2 linked regions of the Pseudovibrio sp. M1P-2-3 genome follow. The protein of the gene in region 1 interacts with the protein of each later gene in a pairwise test. Links are inferred from orthologs where the notes say so. Each region holds a gene or a part of one and is shown in the gene's direction. Other genes may lie near its edges. The genes, in order: P6574_RS07565 and P6574_RS05520.

Region 1 (2,816 bases):
AGTGACTGAAAAATATGCAGATGCTCAAAAAATAGGCTGATAGGTGTTTTTTCAGGCATGTAGGTGTTTGTTTCCTTTGAGGGCGCGCTGGGTCTAGCTCTTGGAGGGGGAGGGCGTTAAGCTGTTGATGAGGACCAATGGAAACAGGAGTCGTTCATGCGGCTGATAGCGCTGGATCATATTGTTCTAACTGTGAGTGACCTCGATGCTGCTTGCTCTTTCTACCGTGATATTCTGGGTATGGAGCATGTTGTGTTTGGTGGAGGGCGTCATGCTCTACACTTCGGGGGTCAGAAGATCAATTTACATGTGAGTGAAACCAAAGCCTCGCCAAAGGCGCGGTTAACAACGCCGGGGTCTGCGGATCTTTGCTTTCTGGTGGAAGATCTGGATGCGGCAATGGACCGGCTTACCACAGAGGCGGTGCCCGTGGAGGAAGGGCCGGTTTATAGAACCGGAGCTAAATCGTCGTTGCTTTCTGTATATATAAGGGATCCCGATGGGAACTTGATCGAGTTGTCGCAACCTCAGGATATTGTGATTGCGCCGCGCCCTTAACTGAAAGAGAAGTGTAATGAGTGAACTGCTAACTCCTGCCCAGATGGGGCAGGCGGACCGGTTGACGATTGAAGGCGGTGTGCCCGGCATTGATCTTATGGAGAAAGCGGGGTGTGCCGTTGCCGCCGCCTGTAAGTGTCTCTCACCCCAAAAGGCTCGTATTTTGATAGTTGCGGGGCCGGGGAATAATGGGGGCGATGGATTTGTTGCTGCCCGTTATCTGGTTGAAGCGGGTTATGAGGTCCTTGTTTATGTGTCCGTTCGCCCGAATCAGTTGAAGGGAGATGCTGCCACGGCCTTTCTCACCATGGATCGTCCGTGTATTTCCTATGAAGAGATGCTCTCAACGCTTGGGACGTTGACAGAGGATGATGTTGTTGTTGATGCTTTGTTTGGTGCTGGGTTAACGCGGGATCTGGAAGGTCAGGCGCGTTCACTGGTTTGTGCAATTAATCAAAGTTCCGCTCATGTGGTTGCCGTAGATTTGCCTTCCGGCCTTGATGGCAGAACCGGCTGTGCGCGTGGGTGCAGTGTTGAGGCAGATGTTTCGGTTTCCTTTTTTCGCCCTAAAGTTGGGCATTACCTTCACGAAGGTCCTTCATTGTGTGGTGCGCTGGAAATTGTCGATATCGGAGTAAAATCGTCCACTTTGCCGTCTCTTGGGAACTTGGCACAGCTGAATGCCATTGAGCTTTGGAAAGATGTGACCCCGAGCCCTGAGAGGTTGGGGCATAAGTACTCCCGTGGACATCTTGCTGTGGTGAGTGGTGATGCTTTACATACGGGTGCGTCCCGCCTGAGCGCCTTGGCGGGGCAGCGAATTGGGGCCGGTCTGGTGAGTGTTGTGGCCAGCGCCGATGCGGCGAAGGTACATGCAAACCATTTGACAAGTGTAATGGTAATGGACAGTGCTCTAGAAGATGTGCTGTCAGACCCTCGTTATAGTGCGGTTGTGGTGGGGCCTGCCGCCGGTATTGGCGGGGAGACGCGTTCACATGTTTTAACTTGTTTAAAAAGTGGTCGCGCGCTCGTGCTGGATGCGGATGCATTGACATCTTTTGAGGTGACCCCCGAAGTACTGTTCTCACAAATTCAAAAGAGCGGGAAAAACACTGTCCTCACGCCCCACGAAGGAGAGTTTTGCCGCCTGTTTCCGGACCTTGCCGCAAATAAAGACCTGTCAAAAGTTGATAGGGCGCAGCAGGCGGCCCTAAGGAGCGGTGCAATTATAGTTTTGAAGGGGGCGGATACGGTTATCGCCTCCCCGGATAATGAAGTTGTTATAAATGCAAGCGGAACACCTTGGTTGGCAACCGCAGGCTCGGGAGATGTACTTGCGGGACTGTGCGCTGGGCTGCTGGCGCAAGGTGTACCTGCGTTCGAAGCAGCTTGTCAGGCTGTTTGGGTTCACGGGAGAGCAGCTGAACTTTGCGGACCTTTTCTTATTGCTGAAGATCTAATTTCCGCGGTTCCTCAAGTCTATTGGGAAATTCTAGAGTGAAACTCCTTGGTGGCCGGATGCCGTTCGAAGGGTAGCAGGCGAATATCGTGCTGGTGTCCCTCCGCATTCCTTAGGCTGATCTACGCTCAGGTTACATTGATATGATGTAAGGGGATCTGACCTTACTGTATGGATCTCAACCTCCCAGCAGTTGCGTGATCGGTCTGTTCGCTGGTTTTCCTCTCTTTCTTATCGATAACAGTAAGGCAATGAGTGTTGTCCATTGGGCTATTCATCACCCTTCGCGCGACATGCTTAATTGCTATCGCAAAGGTTGGACGCAGCGTTTCATGCTGTCTGAATCCTCTACCTGCTCTCGTTGAGTTCGTTTGGTGAAGAGAATGCGCCCTTTGACCCAGAGCTTACTCTTTATGGAATTGATGGCAACAGTCTAATTGAAACTGCCGTGGTGAAGGTCAGGACGTGTTTGTTTTTGGCAGTGGCGATGGTGATGATATTATCACCGACTTTACGGTTGATCTTGATTACATCGAGTTTGTATCCGGTGCGTCTTTTTTTGACGAACTGAGTGTGACCAGCGAAAGTGATGACACTGCGGTTGCCTCTGATGGTGGGCCGATTGTACTTATCAGTTTAGACAGCGGTTAAACCAGTGCTGAGAACTTCATCTTTGCTTAAGCAGATGCAGCCTCCGGCTATTTTTGAATATAAAGCCTTCAGGTGCTGGGCGGAGAGGGTCATTCAATCTTGCGATGCTGTAGGCAAGTCCGCAATGCGCTCAAGAGTAGGCGTTAAC
Region 2 (16,177 bases), 420 kb from region 1 along the record:
GTTGGCCACGTAACTTTAGACGTTTCCGTGCGAACCTGTTGAATAAATGTAAATGGATTGGTTTTTGCCATCCGACTCCGGCCCATCTCACGACACTAAGGCGCGTGAAACATTTCACGCACCCTCGCTCGAAAAACTCTATCTATGATACATCAGCCATCAAATCAAGCCTAAAATGGCAGGGGCAGCAGGGTTCGAACCCGCGACCTACGGTTTTGGAGACCGTCGCTCTACCAACTGAGCTATACCCCTATATTTACACCGAACTTTCAGCGCCTACAAAGACAAGTACCGATGCTGACATCCAGAGTGCGCCAATTAAATTCAACACACCCTGCAAACTTTATTATATCACTACTCGATGATTTCAGCTACAACGCCGGCACCAACGGTACGACCACCTTCGCGAATAGCGAAGCGCAGACCGTCTTCCATAGCGATAGGCACGATCAGTTCAACTGAAACTGAGATGTTATCGCCAGGCATTACCATTTCCGTGCCTTCTGGCAGAGAAACAACACCAGTCACATCAGTTGTACGGAAGTAGAACTGTGGACGGTAGTTGGTGAAGAATGGTGTATGACGACCACCCTCTTCCTTGGTGAGGATGTATGCCTCTGCCTTGAACTTTGTGTGCGGAGTAACGGAACCCGGCTTACAAAGAACCTGACCACGCTCAACTTCTTCACGAGCTACGCCGCGAATAAGTGCGCCGATGTTGTCGCCTGCTTCACCGCGATCAAGCAGCTTGCGGAACATTTCAACACCAGTAACAGTGGTCTTAGTCGTATCTTTGATACCAACGATTTCGACTTCTTCACCAACGTTGATGATACCGCGCTCTACACGACCGGTTACAACAGTACCACGGCCAGAGATAGAGAACACATCTTCGATTGGCATCAGGAATGGCAGGTCGCGAGGACGTTCCGGAGTAGGAATGTAATCATCAACAGCAGCCATCAGCTCAACGATCTTGTCTTTGCCGATCGCGTCATCGCGGTCTTCAAGAGCAGCAAGAGCTGAACCTGCAATGATAGGAATATCATCGCCTGGGAATTCGTAGGAAGACAGAAGTTCACGAACTTCCATTTCTACGAGTTCAAGAAGCTCTTCATCATCAACCTGGTCAACTTTGTTCATGAAGACAACCAGAGCAGGAACACCAACCTGACGTGCGAGTAGAATGTGCTCACGTGTCTGAGGCATTGGGCCATCTGCAGCGTTAACAACGAGGATCGCGCCATCCATCTGAGCCGCACCAGTGATCATGTTTTTCACATAATCGGCGTGGCCTGGACAGTCAACGTGTGCGTAGTGACGAGCTTCGGTTTCATATTCAACGTGTGCTGTTGAAATGGTGATACCGCGAGCACGCTCTTCAGGAGCGCCATCGATTTCGTCGTAAGCCTTAAAATCACCGAAAGATTTAGTGATTGCTGCAGTCAAAGTTGTCTTACCATGATCAACGTGACCAATAGTACCAATATTGACGTGCGGCTTAGTACGCTCAAATTTTTCCTTCGCCATGGGCGTAGCTCTCTATATAAATAAGCATTTACTAATAAGGTTACGAGAAAGAAGCCTCTACCAAAGAGATTTTTCAATCCGTAATCTGTTTAGGAAAGATCTGAAACACAAAAGAAGTTAATGGAGCGGGTGAAGGGAATCGAACCCTCGTATTCAGCTTGGAAGGCTGCTGCTCTACCATTGAGCTACACCCGCACACCATAATGTTAGTGGTGGAGGAGGTTGGATTCGAACCAACGTAGGCATAGCCAGCGGATTTACAGTCCGCCCCCTTTAGCCACTCGGGCACTCCTCCGTGCACCAACTCTTCATAAATCACTCTGTGATTTACTGCATTTCAGAAATTAAGCGCCAACCCGAAGGTCGTTGCCTCGTTCCTGTGGCGCGGTTTATGCCGCTCCTAGACGCAACTGTCAACGCACTTTTTTAAAAACAATGTGCAAAATCAACAATCATTATGTTTTTCTCGCTCCTACCTGTGAAAAACCATGAATTTTGTAGGGGTTATCCAACGTCAGCGCCAAAATATTCCCCCCTGCCCCGCACTATACGGATTATCAGTAACCATTATCTCATGATCCGCGGATTAATAGATAGAGTACGATCAACTTCCTTGCGAACGTGAACACATATGATATTGCCTGCATCATGAGCTATCAAAAAAAGACACAAGGTCCAAAAGGACAAAAAGAACCACGCCGGAGCGGTAACAACGCCCGCCATGCGACTAATACAAAGCGCTACATAAGTAAGGACAAGGAAGAGGGACCATTTCATATTTATGGCCTTCATACAATTGAAGCTGCCTTCAACAACCCACAACGAAAGAGGCACAAGCTCTTTGCAAGCCCAAATGCACTGCAAAGACTTCAAGAGCGCAACATCAAGATTGATGTACCCGTTGAGACTCTGCCTCCCAGACAAATTGATAAGCTGGTACCAAAAGATGCAGTTCATCAGGGAGCTGTCTTACTTGTGGACCCTCTGCCGGATCTGGGCGCAGAAGAGTTGGGTTCAGGCCGTCTGGTTTTGGCGCTTGATCAAGTTACAGACCCTCATAATGTGGGTGCCATTTTACGCTCTGCTGTCGCGCTCTCCGCAGATGCGGTCGTAACGACGCGCAGGCACGCCCCAGAAGAGGGTCCCGTTCTTGCAAAAACAGCCAGCGGCGCACTGGATATGATCAATCATGTTCGCGTTACAAACTTGGCGCGCTTTGTGGATGAAATGCAAAAGGAGGGGTACCAAGCCATAGCACTGGATAGTGAAGGACCGGCCTCGCTTGAAGAAACAGAGTTCAGTGACAAGACGCTTCTTATTCTTGGATCAGAGGGCAAAGGAGTACGGCATGGCATTAGACAAAAATGTGATGCACTGGCGCGACTTGATATGCCCGGCCCAATCAAATCACTTAATGTGTCCAATGCAGCTATACTTTCTCTTTATATTTGCCGCAGCAAAATGGGGCTTTAGATAAACAACTCCATGAGTGAACAGGGCCACGCGCCTCAATATCCCCCAAACGCCTCACAACGAAGATATAAAAGGCACCCCGTTCACTCATAAACTAAATGGTCACACAAGACCCCACCAGCGCCTCCCAGAAAAATCGAGAGAGGACCACCTCGTCCCAAGAGATTTCCTATGCGCACATGCCAGTCATTATAAAGCAAACCCAAATTGGCAGAACAGGCAGTTCATAGGCATGAGGCCCACTCCCCGCTCTCAGTGTGATCAAAGCTATTCAATACTTTGTGTAGTTGATGACCAATAGTTAAATTGCCGGCCTTCTGATTTCTTCTTAAATTAACCCTATAGAGCGACATAAAAAAACGGAGAGGCCGATGAAACCGACACTCAGAACTCGCTGGATCAGACATATGCAAAAGCAAGTATCGCGTGAGCTTACAAATGTTAGTCCCGAGCGTCGCAAAATGTATCGCAGTGCCGTTAAGCATGATACAGACCTTTAATGACCTCTTTTAGTATTGGCGATAAAGTATAATCGAGCAAATGCGGAAGCTGCAAACACACATCGGCGCTATCATGTTTGCTCGAAAAACCTGTGATTAACTCTCAATATTTTTTGAAGAAAAGTAAACATAGACAACAGAACATGTGCTCTCCAGATAATTAATTTAAGGCATTACTGATAGTAATGCTCTACAATATCGGCATAATATGCCTTCCATCTTCTAGAAACAAAAAAGTGGTGACCTATTGCGCCACACTATCTAATTGCACCTACGTACTTTCCCACTATTCATCCGGCTCTTTCTAAAACTAATGCATCGCCCTGATGTATTCTAACCGTGCCTTTGAGTGCGCACTTGAGCCTTAACAGCACGATGAGTTTGCTAAACATACACAACTGTGTGTCATTTTAACTAAGTGCACTTGGCAGAAAGAAATATGCAAAGAGAACAGTGGGGAAGCCGGTTCGGCTTTATAATGGCTGCTGCAGGTTCGGCCATTGGATTGGGGAATATCTGGAAATTCCCGTACCTTGCAGGAACAGAAGGCGGAGGGGCTTTCTTAGTACTCTATATAGTCATCATGGCAACGTTTGGCGTTGCATTAATGATGACAGAGTTGGCGATTGGACGCGCTTCCAAACTGAACCCTGTGGGCGCCTTCCGCAAAATGGGTGGTAAGAAATGGATGCCCGTCGGCATTCTGGGTGTGATAACCGCCCTAATGATCCTGTCTTTCTACTCAGTTGTAGGCGGATGGACGATTGCTTATATCCTCAAAAGCATTATGGGAAGCACAAGCTCCTTATCCGGCCCTTTACTGGAAGAGCAGTTTAATAATCTGGTCGGCTCTCCCATTGAACCTCTTCTCTACCACGGCATCTTCATGGTGCTAACCGTTGGCATTGTTCTAGCTGGTGTCACACAAGGCATCGAAAAGTCGGTTAAAATTCTAATGCCGCTTCTCTTTGTAATCCTGATCCTTCTTGTGTTTCGTAGCATCACACTTCCAGGTGCCCGCGAAGGCATTACGTTCTTCTTGATGCCGAAATGGGAACAGATCAATCAAGGCATGGTAATTGCCGCTTTTGGTCAGGCGTTCTTTAGTCTTTCCCTCGGCATGGGAGCGATGATCACCTATGGCTCCTATCTGGATAATAAAACCGATATTCGAAGCGCAGCTTATTGGGTTGTCTTTCTTGATTGTGTTGTGGCGTTTTTGGCAGGCCTTCTGGTCTTACCTGCTGTTTTTGCGTTTGGCTTTAACCCCGGCGCGGGCCCCGGCCTGATATTTATCACCCTGCCCGCAGTTTTCAGCAATATGTGGGGCGGGTATATCTTCCAGATTATCTTTTTTGCCATGCTGTTGATAGCTGCACTAACCTCATCCATTTCGATACTCTCAATACCAGTTGCCTACTTCTCTGAGACATTTGGCGTAACCCGAAAGTGGTCTGCAACAATCATTGGCTTGCTTATCTTCCTCGTTGGCTGCGTTTGCTCTTTGTCTCTTGGCATATGGGGCAATGTAGCACTCTTCGACAAGTCCTTCTTCGACTTAATGGTCTATGCCGTCGATACCTATATGCTTCCAATCGGTGGGATTTTTACTGCCCTCTTCGCAGGGTGGGTTGCATATAACACTATGGCTAAACAGCTCACAAACGATGGTGAAAACCCCTATAAATTCTTAGAGGCTTGGAAGTGGATGATACGTATCATTAGCCCACTTGCCATTTTGTGGGTACTTTATAAGAGTTTGGTTTAAGTTAGCTGCCACCTTAAAAAAAAGGCCGCCCTGAGATCAGAGCGGCCTTTTTTAATCTACAGCGAGTGACTTACAGTTTCTGCAACGCTTCTTTCCTGTCCGAACTGCTGGGCATCAAGCTAATGACTACTCCTGAAACCAATGTGAAAGCAGTCAAACCTAGAATGAGGAAGCCTGTATACTCAACAGCTGCCACCAACCCTACAAGAAGTCCTGAAATGGGCATTGTGATATTGTTGAATAATATGGCAACACCAGTTGTTTTTCCGTAATCTTCAGGGGGAATGATCTTCTGGCGTACACTCCGGATATAAACATTGAACATGCTGTCAAAGCCAAGCACAAAGCAATAGCCTGTAAGGTAAATCCAGTAATTACTGGTAATGCCGGTAATGACACCTCCCAGAGCCACCCCCCCAAAGGCCAAAATACCGATTGTTGAGAGCTTGAAGCGACTTAGACCCGTCAGAAGCAGAACAACAAAAGTGCAGATAGCTCCGACCGATTGCAAGAGAGCATAGAAGTCCTCTGACTGTTCATAGAGACCGGTGACCATACTGGCTGATGTTGCAAGTGTAACACCGAAGATCAGGTTCACCAGAGCAGTGAGCGCAATGACCTTCTTCAAGCCCGGTAAGTACAACAGGTGTCCAAATGCCTTTCGGTATGGTTCACTCCAGTGAACATCCGAAGTGCCTGCACGTGTCAGAACAATATCGTTTAAGCGCCGCCATAAGTGAATCATAATATCAGCGGAAACAAAAAGAGCCCCACTGACTACAACCACAATTTGCCAGCCAAACCAGTTAAACAGTGCCGCTGCAATAAAGGGCCCAAGAACAATACATGCCTGATCAACAGTCTGGGCATAGGACTGCACCTTTGTAAAGGCGAGTTTCTTGAAGATTTGCGGCAGCATGACCTCTCTCGCCATAAAGCCCTGCGTCGTCAAAAGTCCGCACAGTGCCGCGATAGAGATAATCCAGTAAAGACTATCGTAATAATATTGCCCTGCTAGCCCAAGGGCACAGACGACAGCTCTACCTGCTTGACTTATCCTGATGAGTTTTTCTGGAGAAAATCGGTCAGCAAGAACACCGCAAACGGGGAAAAAAAGAACTCGTGGTAAGGTTTCTGCAGCAAATGCAAGGCCCGAAAGGGAAACACTTCCTGTTGTTTGGAAAACCACCAGCGGCACAACAAACAAAAGGAGTTGATCCCCAAGCCGAGATCCGAACATTGATGAGAAGAAAGTTAAAGTAGAGATATTCACCCGAATATTCCAGTTCTTTGTATGGGGAGGTACGGAGAGCTGAAAACCCAAAGCGCACCGCCACAACTGCAAGAAGGTACTTAGGGATATTCACATATCGAAATTTTACATGGTGCTGCAAGTTCTGTTTGTACCCTACGGCAACTCTTACCGAATACGCACGCAGGACCGAACAACCTTTAGGGAGGGGTAAACAATTGAATTATTTAGAAAAATACTTATGCAGCTCCGACAACAACAGAACCGGACAGGCACTCAGCAGATTAAAAAAGCGTTGGAAAACCAATGCTTGTATTTTATGATAAATTTGGGAGATAAACAGTGGTGCCGGCAGCAGGGATCGAACCCGCGACCCCCTGATTACAAGTCAGGTGCTCTACCATCTGAGCTATACCGGCGTCGTCACATAAGTTTTAAAGCGAATGGTGCCGGCAGCAGGGATCGAACCCGCGACCCCCTGATTACAAGTCAGGTGCTCTACCATCTGAGCTATACCGGCCTTCGCTGGAGGTGCTTTTAAGCATGAGGTGGGGGTTTGTAAATACAGCAAATCATTTTTTTTCAGAAAATTCACAGCACAGTGTTTTTTGAAGGGCAGATTTTGTCGAATACGTGAATAATATATTATTTTATATAAGCTTAGAGCCGGTTGGAGAATAACCGTATTCAATAATTTTCACCGCACCGGATTGAATGCAGCTGCATTCACAGGAGTATTTGTGTTTAGGGACGGTATTCCATGACCTTCTTACGGCGGCCATTGTCGCGAACACTACAATTAAAAAAGGGACAGTGATGGTCTTCAAATGCTTCAGAAAGCTAGAAGAACTCCACTGCCCCATTCATTCAAGGGACTAAAGTTTGCCGCCCCTTACTCTGGATATTATCAGGTAAGCAAGCCGTGAATTAAAATCCATAGAATGCCAAGCGGTGCGAACACTCGGCAAACCCATTTCCAAATTGGAAGGTATGCGAATTTTTCCGTACCACCATTGGTGAGCTCATCGACCATTTTCGGGTAAGCAAACCAGCCCACAAGGATGCTCGTGGCAATTCCGCCAATCGGCAGCGCAAGTTTGTCAACGATAAACTCCATAGTGCTGAAGATATCCATCCCTGCAACAGTAATATGGCTCCAGTCACCAAGAGCGAGCGAGGCAGGTACCCCAAGGAAGAAAATCACAATACCAACAACAATTGCAGCCGTTTTTTGCTGAATATTGAACTGGTCACTGAGATAAGAAACAGGGTTTGCCAACAAAGAAATAGCTGATGTCAACGCCGCGATAGTCAGCATGAGGAAAAAGACGGCCTGAAACAGCTCGCCAGCCCAAATATGATCAAATACTGCCGGAAGAACAACAAATGTTAATCCTGGACCGGCTTTTGGGTCCATTCCAAATGCGAAGACTGCTGGAAGAACCAAAAATCCAGCAAGAACTGCAACCAGTGTATCCAAGGAAACAACCCAACCTGCGGACCCTGGAATATAATCTTTCTTGCCCAGATAAGAACCATAGGTGATCAATGCGCCCATACCCAGAGAAAGACTGAAGAATGCTTGTCCAAGTGCAGAGGCGACCACGTCAGCATCGACAACTGACCAGTCTGGCTTCAAGAAGAACTCAACCCCTGCCATTGCACCAGGCAATGTGAGAGAACGGATCACCATAAACACCAGCAGCACAAACAAAATCGGCATTAGAAGCTTCGAGGCTTTTTCAATACCGCCAGATACACCCTTTAGAACCACGAAGATGGTTAATCCCATAAATATGGCATGGTAGAAGATTGGTTCGAAGGGTGAACTGATCAGTAGGGAAAAATGTTCTCCGTAGTCCCCCGTGTCAGATACGGACAGTGCACCTGTTAATGTCTTCACAAAATATGCAATAGTCCAGCCACCAACTACGGAATAATAGGATAGAATAAGCACTGCTGCCGCTGTCGCCAGATAGCCAAATACAGACCACCCTTTACCACCAATGGTTCTAAATGCACCAATAGGGTTGAGCTGGGAGCGCCGCCCAATAGCTATTTCGGCCGCCATAACACAAAAACCAATAGTGGCCATGAAGCCCAGATAAATAATCAGAAAGGCTCCACCACCCTCAGACCCCGCGAGATAAGGAAACTTCCATATATTGCCCAAACCAACAGCCGAACCCGCTGCGGCCATAATAAAACCAAAGCGGCTTCCCCAATGATCCCTAGCCATTATCTATTCTCACATTTATTATTTTTGATATTTCATTAGGCAAATATGCCAAATGAAGACACATTCATACTCATTTTGAGTATTAAATTTCTTATTATTCTCTTAAGCATTCCAGAAGCAATATCCAGAGGGCTAACTGACAGAATAAACCAGCACACACAGTATTTTCTCAAATCCGTACAACGAATTCTACAAAGTTACGTAACAACACATATAGAACTGCCTGAGTATTCATTTTGACCGAGACAAACGCAGGAAGGCCTTCTGGGGAAAGCGTAAATTCATGATAGAACTGTTTCGGGGCTTCACTTAGGCTTTGCCGGAACGTGGCAGCAGTAGTCAGTGGGGAATTAATGCAGAGTATATGGGCAATTGGCCTGATGACAGGTACCGTTTTAGACGGGAATATCGACATAGCCGCAATTAAAACCAATGGCTCGGTTATCGAGGAGTTTGGTCCATCCGCCTTTACCCCCTACACAAACAGCACCCTATCCATACTGCAAGAAGCCTCCATTGAAGCTGGAAATTGGAATTTCAATGGCCCCGAGCCCGAAATATTCAAAAAGGCGGAACGCTTATTAACGCTCGAACAGACTGCGAGTATTCAAAATTTTATCACAGAGCACGGGTTAACACGAAACCAGATCTCCATTATCGGCTTCCATGGCCAAACCGTTCTGCACCGCCCCCCAACTGCTACTAAACTGGGAGCAACTCGGCAGTTGGGTGATGGCCAGCTAATGGCGGCGACACTTGGAATACCAGTATGCTATGATTTTCGGAGTTTAGATGTAGCTGCAGGAGGGCACGGCGCTCCCTTGGCTGCCATCTACCATCAAGCTCTCCTTCTTTCTTCCCCCCTGCCCCATTCCCCTGCCGACTGTGCTGTTTTGAACCTTGGCGGAGTAGGAAATATAACTTGGTGGGACGGCGGAGACCAATTAATAGCCTTTGACTGCGGCCCCGCAAACGCACCAATAAACGATTGGGTTAAAAATCATAGTAAAGGGAATATGGATCGGGATGGAGTGTTCGCAGATCAAGGCATAGTTGATGAAGAAAGGCTGGCATCTCTTCTGGAGGCCCCTTTCTTCTATCAAGCTCCCCCCAAGTCTCTAGACAGAAACAGTTTTACCCACGTGATGGCAAGTAACCAGTGTTTCGAAAATGGAGCCGCTTTTTTGACAGCTTTTTCGGCTTCATGTGTTGCCAAAGGCCTAGACTTATTGCCCAGCCGTCCACGGTATCTTTATATCTGTGGTGGAGGCAGAAAAAATCACTCCCTCCTGCGGGAAATAGCAAAGCGGTGCCAAGTAGAAGTTAAAACAGCGGAAGACATCGGGTGGAATGGAGATTTCACCGAAGCTGAATGCTTTGCATTTCTCGCAGTCCGGTCAAAAGCCGGTTTGCCTATCAGCTTTCCAAATACAACGGGCGCACCCCACCCGCTTAGGGGCGGCAAAATAGCTGATCCTCTATAATGTGCCGGAGGGCAACCATTTTGAGAAGAGTATAATGAAGTTAGGACATGAACGAGAGTGTAAGACCGCCGCACTCACACTTTCGCTCATGTCTTAGCAAAGAGAAATTACATTCTAAATACATATAAAGTATACTGCACTCTTGTAATATCATTATATTAGAGACCCCAAGGTGGGGAAGCCAGACTCCCGTTCCTTGCCTTCCAAATATTTCCTATTTTGTATCCTTCGCGTCCCAATTCATTTTACATGAGCAGAACATGGAGGGCCTTTGTATGCCCCCTCTTCTTCTGGCTGTAAAAGTGCGCCGCTCAAAGTTCTCTAAGCCGAAAGGTACTCCAACAACGCACTTGAAAATTCCCACTAACCTGATACTTCCCTAAAAAGGGGAGGAAACGCGGTGATACAACGGGAAATTCAATCTTTAAGCTTTTTGTCAAGCGGTACGGAAGAGGCAGATACGGCCGCCGAAGAGCTCGTTCAGCGTTACGGTTCCACCCACCCCGATAAAGCGGATGTTTTAGTCGCTTTAGGCGGTGATGGCATGATGCTTCAGTGTTTGCACCGCTTCATGAACTCCGGCCAGCCAATTTATGGCATGAACCGTGGTTCTGTTGGCTTTCTCATGAATGAATATAACCCTGACGGCCTTCTGGAGCGCTTGCAAAAGGCAGATGAAACAACGATCCACCCGCTCAATCTGGAGGCAACAGACGTTAAAGGGCGTTCATTCAAAGCACGGGCAATTAACGAAACCTCTATGTTAAGGCAGACCCATCAAGCAGCGAAACTTGAAGTCTCTGTTGATGGCCGCGTTCGGATGGATGAACTGATCTGTGATGGCCTTCTCATCGCGACGCCTGCAGGGAGCACTGCATATAATTTGTCAGCCCACGGTCCAATTTTGCCGCTACAATCCAGATTGCTCGCATTAACTCCCATCAGTGCTTTCCGACCGCGGAGATGGCGAGGCGCATTATTACCAAACCAGTCGACGGTCCACATCAAAGTGCTGGAAGCGGATAAAAGGCCTGTAAGTGTGAGCGCCGACCATGTCGAGTTTCGCAATATCTCTGAAATTGCAACCTATGAAGATGCTACATCTCAAGGCCATATCCTTTTTGACCAAGACCAGCGGTTGGATGAGAGGGTTCTAGGGGAAATGTTCAAATACTGAGGTTATGCTGCCTCAAGCATCCCGTGAGCTGTCTCCTTGGCTTTCTGGCGCGAGACTTCAATGTATATACTTGATAAGAGGCCATGCAGGTCTCCCAGATCAGCGAGTTCTGAAACCTCCTCACTGTCCAAGAGGGTTTCGAGAACTAGGCATGCTTTACCTTTGTGAGACAACTTTGGCGCGCTCTTTTTCCCCCATAAGTGCAGTAGAGATACTATAAGGGGGCGGATTCGAGCGGGGACCGTCGCCTTTCTCAAAACTACCGCAAATACAGTATGATCCGGCTTAGGAAGCATTTTGCAAATTCGATTTTGTGGCACTTTTGAGAGTGCAGACAATGCCACTTCCAAAAAGCTCATCTGACCTATGGCAGCGGCGCGTAAAAGAAGAAGCCCTGTCAAGTAGCCGCGTTTTCTGAGATGCTCAACAAAGAGGCCTAATTCTTGACCTTCAAGTTTTCGAGCGAACGCCAATGAGACCCTGTCCTTGGCATCTGCCACCATATGCTCAGGATCCTCACTAAACCCTTCCATTTTGACCATAGGGTGCTCCTTCAAGGACCCTGCGTACTCTCTCAGTAAATCGTGCTCAACAAGCTTAGGCACATCCCCTCTATCCAAGAGACTCGTCTGGATAATCGGCTCCTCCCCAAAACGCTCGATAACTCTAATAAAGCTGGAGGCTGTAATATGCGCGTGTTCGTTTTGCAAAAGCACCCCGCAAGCCTCCACACTTCCAACTTCGCACAAAGCCCCTGAAACAGCTGCGGTAAGCGGCGCCCTTTTTGCGATAGCGCATTGTCTTTCTATTGTTGCCACCGCCACAGTATCAATCAAAATCAAATCACTAACGTCTACGCTTTTTTCAAGAACTGGCAGAGCCACTTCGTCTTCATCACATATTAAGCTGGATACCACATGTATTGGAGCCCCCTGCTCTTTGGCTACAAACTCAGCAAGAGCTCGGCGCACAGGAATTGAAGTGTCATCAAGCATAAAAGTCAGTGCCGCTTCAGCCTCACTGCGCGTTTGATCATTCAATCCTGCATGCAAATAAGAACGTGTCAAAGCCCCCACGGCCAAAATACGTTTTTGCTCCGGCGCGTTCTTAACCCAACATAAAAAGTTCCGAAATATCATGCATAGGTGACCTGTAGTAATTACAATATGATAATTTAATGAGAATAAGTGTTAAGGAAGGGTTCATCTCGTACAAATTACGAGATGATGTCTGAGGCATCTTTGTTAAATAGAACTATTAGAACTTCGCTGAAATAAGACAAAGCCATGAACAGCATCAAGCTAACACCTGATCAGATCCAATCGTTCCAGCGGGAGAGATTCCCCCTACTAAAAGCGATCATACTTACTGGAATAACGCCTGAAAACAGCGCAAACATCCGGACTGAATACCTCGAAGAACTTGCAAAATCTATTCATATATATTTGGAAATCGAGAGGTCTGAGGAAGCCTATTTACGTGAGTTTCTGCCAACACCTATGAAAGTTCATATAGCAGGTATCCATGCAGAGTTCCTGACAAGGGGACAGGACGTAACCCGGTTAGACGCCATCTTATCAGCGCTAGAAATAGAATGCTCATTCCCTCTTAACGCTTTGGCCCTGTCGCTTCGTTTTGGACAAAAAGCAACTGCCCTCCTCAACTTGGCATCCTTCACTAATGCGAGCCAGCGGATAGCAGTCTTAAGTTTTGATGAAAATGCTGCCGCAAAGACCCTGAATGCTTCCAGTTCTTTTGACAGTCACGGCGACCTTCTTTCCCCATTTTCATTGGCCCAGAATCAAATTCTATTTCTTGCTAGATCTAGGGGTACTATGTGTCTGGCTTCCCTTCCCCAAGGCGGGCTATCAGAAAGCCAGCTCAAACACAGATATACAGAAGCACTCAAATGCGGCTTTGACGGTGTGTTTCTCAACTCTCTCGAACAACTTTCACCATTAGCAAAATGTTAGAGCATGCGCTGAAGCAAACCACTATACAGGCCGATCCAAAGTAAATACGTCTTTTATGACTGCATAATCCATATAACCAAGCCGACTAAGCAGCCCGAGCTTAGACGTATCAACAAGGCCATTTTTTAAAACACTGTCGTCAATGTGAATCCCAACGACCTGACCCAAAATAAGCCACTGATTAGTCTCGCTCCCTTCAAGGTCTACGAGACGTTGAACCGAAAGTGACTTGCATTCCAGAGCTGCTTTTGCTTCTCGCACACGTGGCACCTCAATCATTTGACCGGGAACAGGTGTAACCCGCCCCAAATCAAATTCTGATACACTCTCCTCGACCATCCTTGAGGATTGGTTCATCGCTTGAGCCAGATCATAGGTCGCCATATTACAAACGAACTCACCAGTTGCATCTATGTTTGCAACCGTATCTTTGTAGCCACTTGAAGAAATAGCAACCATCGGAGGGTTATCTCCAATTGCGCTGAAGAAACTATATGGAGCCAAATTAAAAACACCGGCCTTGCTTTTCGTGGAGACCCAGCCAATAGGTCGCGGTGCAACAAGTGCTTTGAATGGATTATGCGGCAACCCGTGGGGCTTATCGGCTTCATAAAACATAAGATACTCTATTTTTAAACGTATTGAACAAGTGAGCTGATGTTTGGTCGTGGACGTTCTGACGGAACCGACGCGGCTTGCCCCATGTGAATAAAGCCAGCGAAGCGCTCTCCTTCATTAGCCCCTAGCGCTTTAGCACTAGCGTCTTCATGTACAAACCAGCCCGTCAGCCATTGAGCCGCGAAGCCCAAACCTGAAGCGGCAACTAATAAATTCATACAAACAGCACCGCTCACCAACTCCTGCTCCCAGACGGGGACATCGCAATCTGTTTTCGGGCAGGACAACACCCCTATAACCAACGGAGAGTTTTGGAACTTTTCAATTTCTACTTGTTTTTTAGGTTCGTCTTTGGGACTTCCAAGACCAATTAGCAACGTGTGTAGGTCTTTGCCAAGCCGTTGCCTAGTCTCTTTAGAGTAAACAATGAAACGCCATGGCACCTTTTTCTTATGGTCCGGAACTCTTGATGCCACTGTGAGTAACGTTTCAATCTGCTGCGCCGACGGGCCAGGCGGCTCCATCATTATGCTTAGGTGCGAGCGGCGGCGTAAGAGAAATTTAACAATTTCGGAGGAGTGAGTTAAAGGCGCATTCATGATTCTTTTATCTGCCTTGTGGACCATGGGGCGCTCAGCCATGAAAAATTATTTAATAAGTATCAAGAGAAACCCTGCCAAACTCTCGCCATAATTGCGTATATTTTCCAAATTGTTGCTGTAAAACTACATTAAAGACTTTCAAATCTGGAAATGTCGCGTTAACGTCACACAAAGAGTTGTTAGTGTACATTTTGAAACACTGTCACATACTAGCAACACATAACATAACGTATTCGGGTGTATGCATTGGTGGGAAAGCTTAAAAAAGCTATGATTTATCCTGCGCGGTATATGGGATATATGAGTTTAGTGATTACTTCACTAATCCTCTCGTCCCCTAGCTTTGCACAGGATGCAATTGTCTTTCCTTCTGCCAAACCTGTTTCGCCTTTTGCGCCAGACGTTCTTGACCAAGAGACAGCCCGTAAAAGCACGCTTGACAAGATCACTCCTCCCATCAGTTATGATCCTTTGAGCGGTTATCAAGGACTCTCGCTCAGTCCAACATTTGGCACAAGCGCCCTAAGCTATGCGCCAACCCCAAGCCAGAATACCATTGTACAAGAAGCCAATGATAAGGCGACGCTGTACCTTGTTGCTCGCTTGGCGGAAGATAGCCCAAACCTCACCAAGGGTCTCAGGTGGCATATTTTTAAAGAGCTCCCAGACGGAGAACTCGAGCCGGCTGGAACCATTAAAAATAGCGATGCAGAGTTTCGTCTCGATCCAGGGGCATATCTGGTTCATACCATATTCGGAAAAGTTACTGCCACCACGCGCTACACGTTAAAGTCTGGAGTTACAACAGGGACGATCCTCCTTAATGCAGGAGGAATTCGACTCGATTCGGCTTTTTCTGACGAAATCAGCATACCTGGCGGCAAAGTATTTTTTGACATATATGATATGACTTACGATGCGACAGGTAATCGTCAAATTATTGCATCAAATGTGAAGCCAGGGCAACTTGTTCCCATTTCTGCGGGGACCTATCACGTAGTCAGCCGCTTTGGCGAGATTAATGCAGTGGTACGTGCGGAACTTCATGTACAAGCCGGTAAACTTACAGAGGCGACACTCTATCACCGCGCCGGTGAAGTCACTCTCAAGCTTGTCAGCGGAAACGATGGTATATCTCTCGCGAACACCTCTTGGACAATTCTAACACCAGGCGGCGATACGGTTGCCACTGGTAATGGGGCATTTCTAGACCTTGCCCTTGCTGCTGGGACCTATGATGTTTTAGCTAACAATGGCGGGCAGATTTACAGACACACATTTTCAGTTCTGTCTGGTGAGCGTAATATTGAAGTAGAGATTGAAGCAGTTAACTGACACCAGTTTTGGCAACATTCACCAAACTTTTCACCTCCCATTGTACAGCTTAAAACAAAGAACCTAGATATCTAACGCGACACGTTCTAAAGCACATCGCGTTCATTCGCATTCACGCTGTGCACTCTAACTTATTTATTTTGAGCGAATTCTTGTCGTTTGATTGAACCCAATCAAACGACAAGAATTCGCTCTAATAGGAACTGCTCTATTTCCTTGACTGCGT

The links.
Region 2: the proteins of P6574_RS07565 (region 1) and P6574_RS05520 interact in binary tests that used the Escherichia coli proteins (3 or more experiments, as listed by UniProt). The link is inferred for Pseudovibrio sp. M1P-2-3 from one-to-one orthologs.

The regions. Positions count from the first base shown.
Region 1 is NZ_JARRCW010000001.1:1,647,377-1,650,192, forward strand. It holds P6574_RS07565 (NAD(P)H-hydrate dehydratase), read left to right. Parts: upstream 1-574; coding sequence 575-2,059; downstream 2,060-2,816. Other genes in the region: P6574_RS07555 (hypothetical protein), read right to left, coding at 1-59; P6574_RS07560 (VOC family protein), read left to right, coding at 157-558; P6574_RS07570 (hypothetical protein), read left to right, coding at 2,483-2,668. UniProt on the Escherichia coli protein: Bifunctional enzyme that catalyzes the epimerization of the S- and R-forms of NAD(P)HX and the dehydration of the S-form of NAD(P)HX at the expense of ADP, which is converted to AMP.
Region 2 is NZ_JARRCW010000001.1:1,218,864-1,235,040, reverse strand. Bases 1,300-4,090 are described here. They hold P6574_RS05520 (TrmH family RNA methyltransferase), read left to right. Parts: upstream 1,300-2,178; coding sequence 2,179-3,003; downstream 3,004-4,090. Other genes in these bases: P6574_RS05510 (sodium-dependent transporter), read left to right, coding at 3,943-4,090; P6574_RS05515 (hypothetical protein), read left to right, coding at 3,375-3,503; tuf (elongation factor Tu), read right to left, coding at 1,300-1,530. Outside these bases: preprotein translocase subunit SecE, read right to left, coding at 1-71; more of tuf, read right to left, coding at 355-1,299; more of P6574_RS05510, read left to right, coding at 4,091-5,271; P6574_RS05505 (MFS transporter), read right to left, coding at 5,342-6,544; P6574_RS05490 (sodium-dependent transporter), read right to left, coding at 7,431-8,762; P6574_RS05485 (anhydro-N-acetylmuramic acid kinase), read left to right, coding at 9,116-10,246; P6574_RS05480 (NAD kinase), read left to right, coding at 10,647-11,423; P6574_RS05475 (DUF2336 domain-containing protein), read right to left, coding at 11,426-12,562; P6574_RS05470 (hypothetical protein), read left to right, coding at 12,710-13,396; P6574_RS05465 (flavin reductase family protein), read right to left, coding at 13,418-14,014; P6574_RS05460 (nitroreductase family protein), read right to left, coding at 14,029-14,655; P6574_RS05455 (hypothetical protein), read left to right, coding at 14,917-15,951. UniProt on the Escherichia coli protein: Specifically methylates the ribose of guanosine 2251 in 23S rRNA.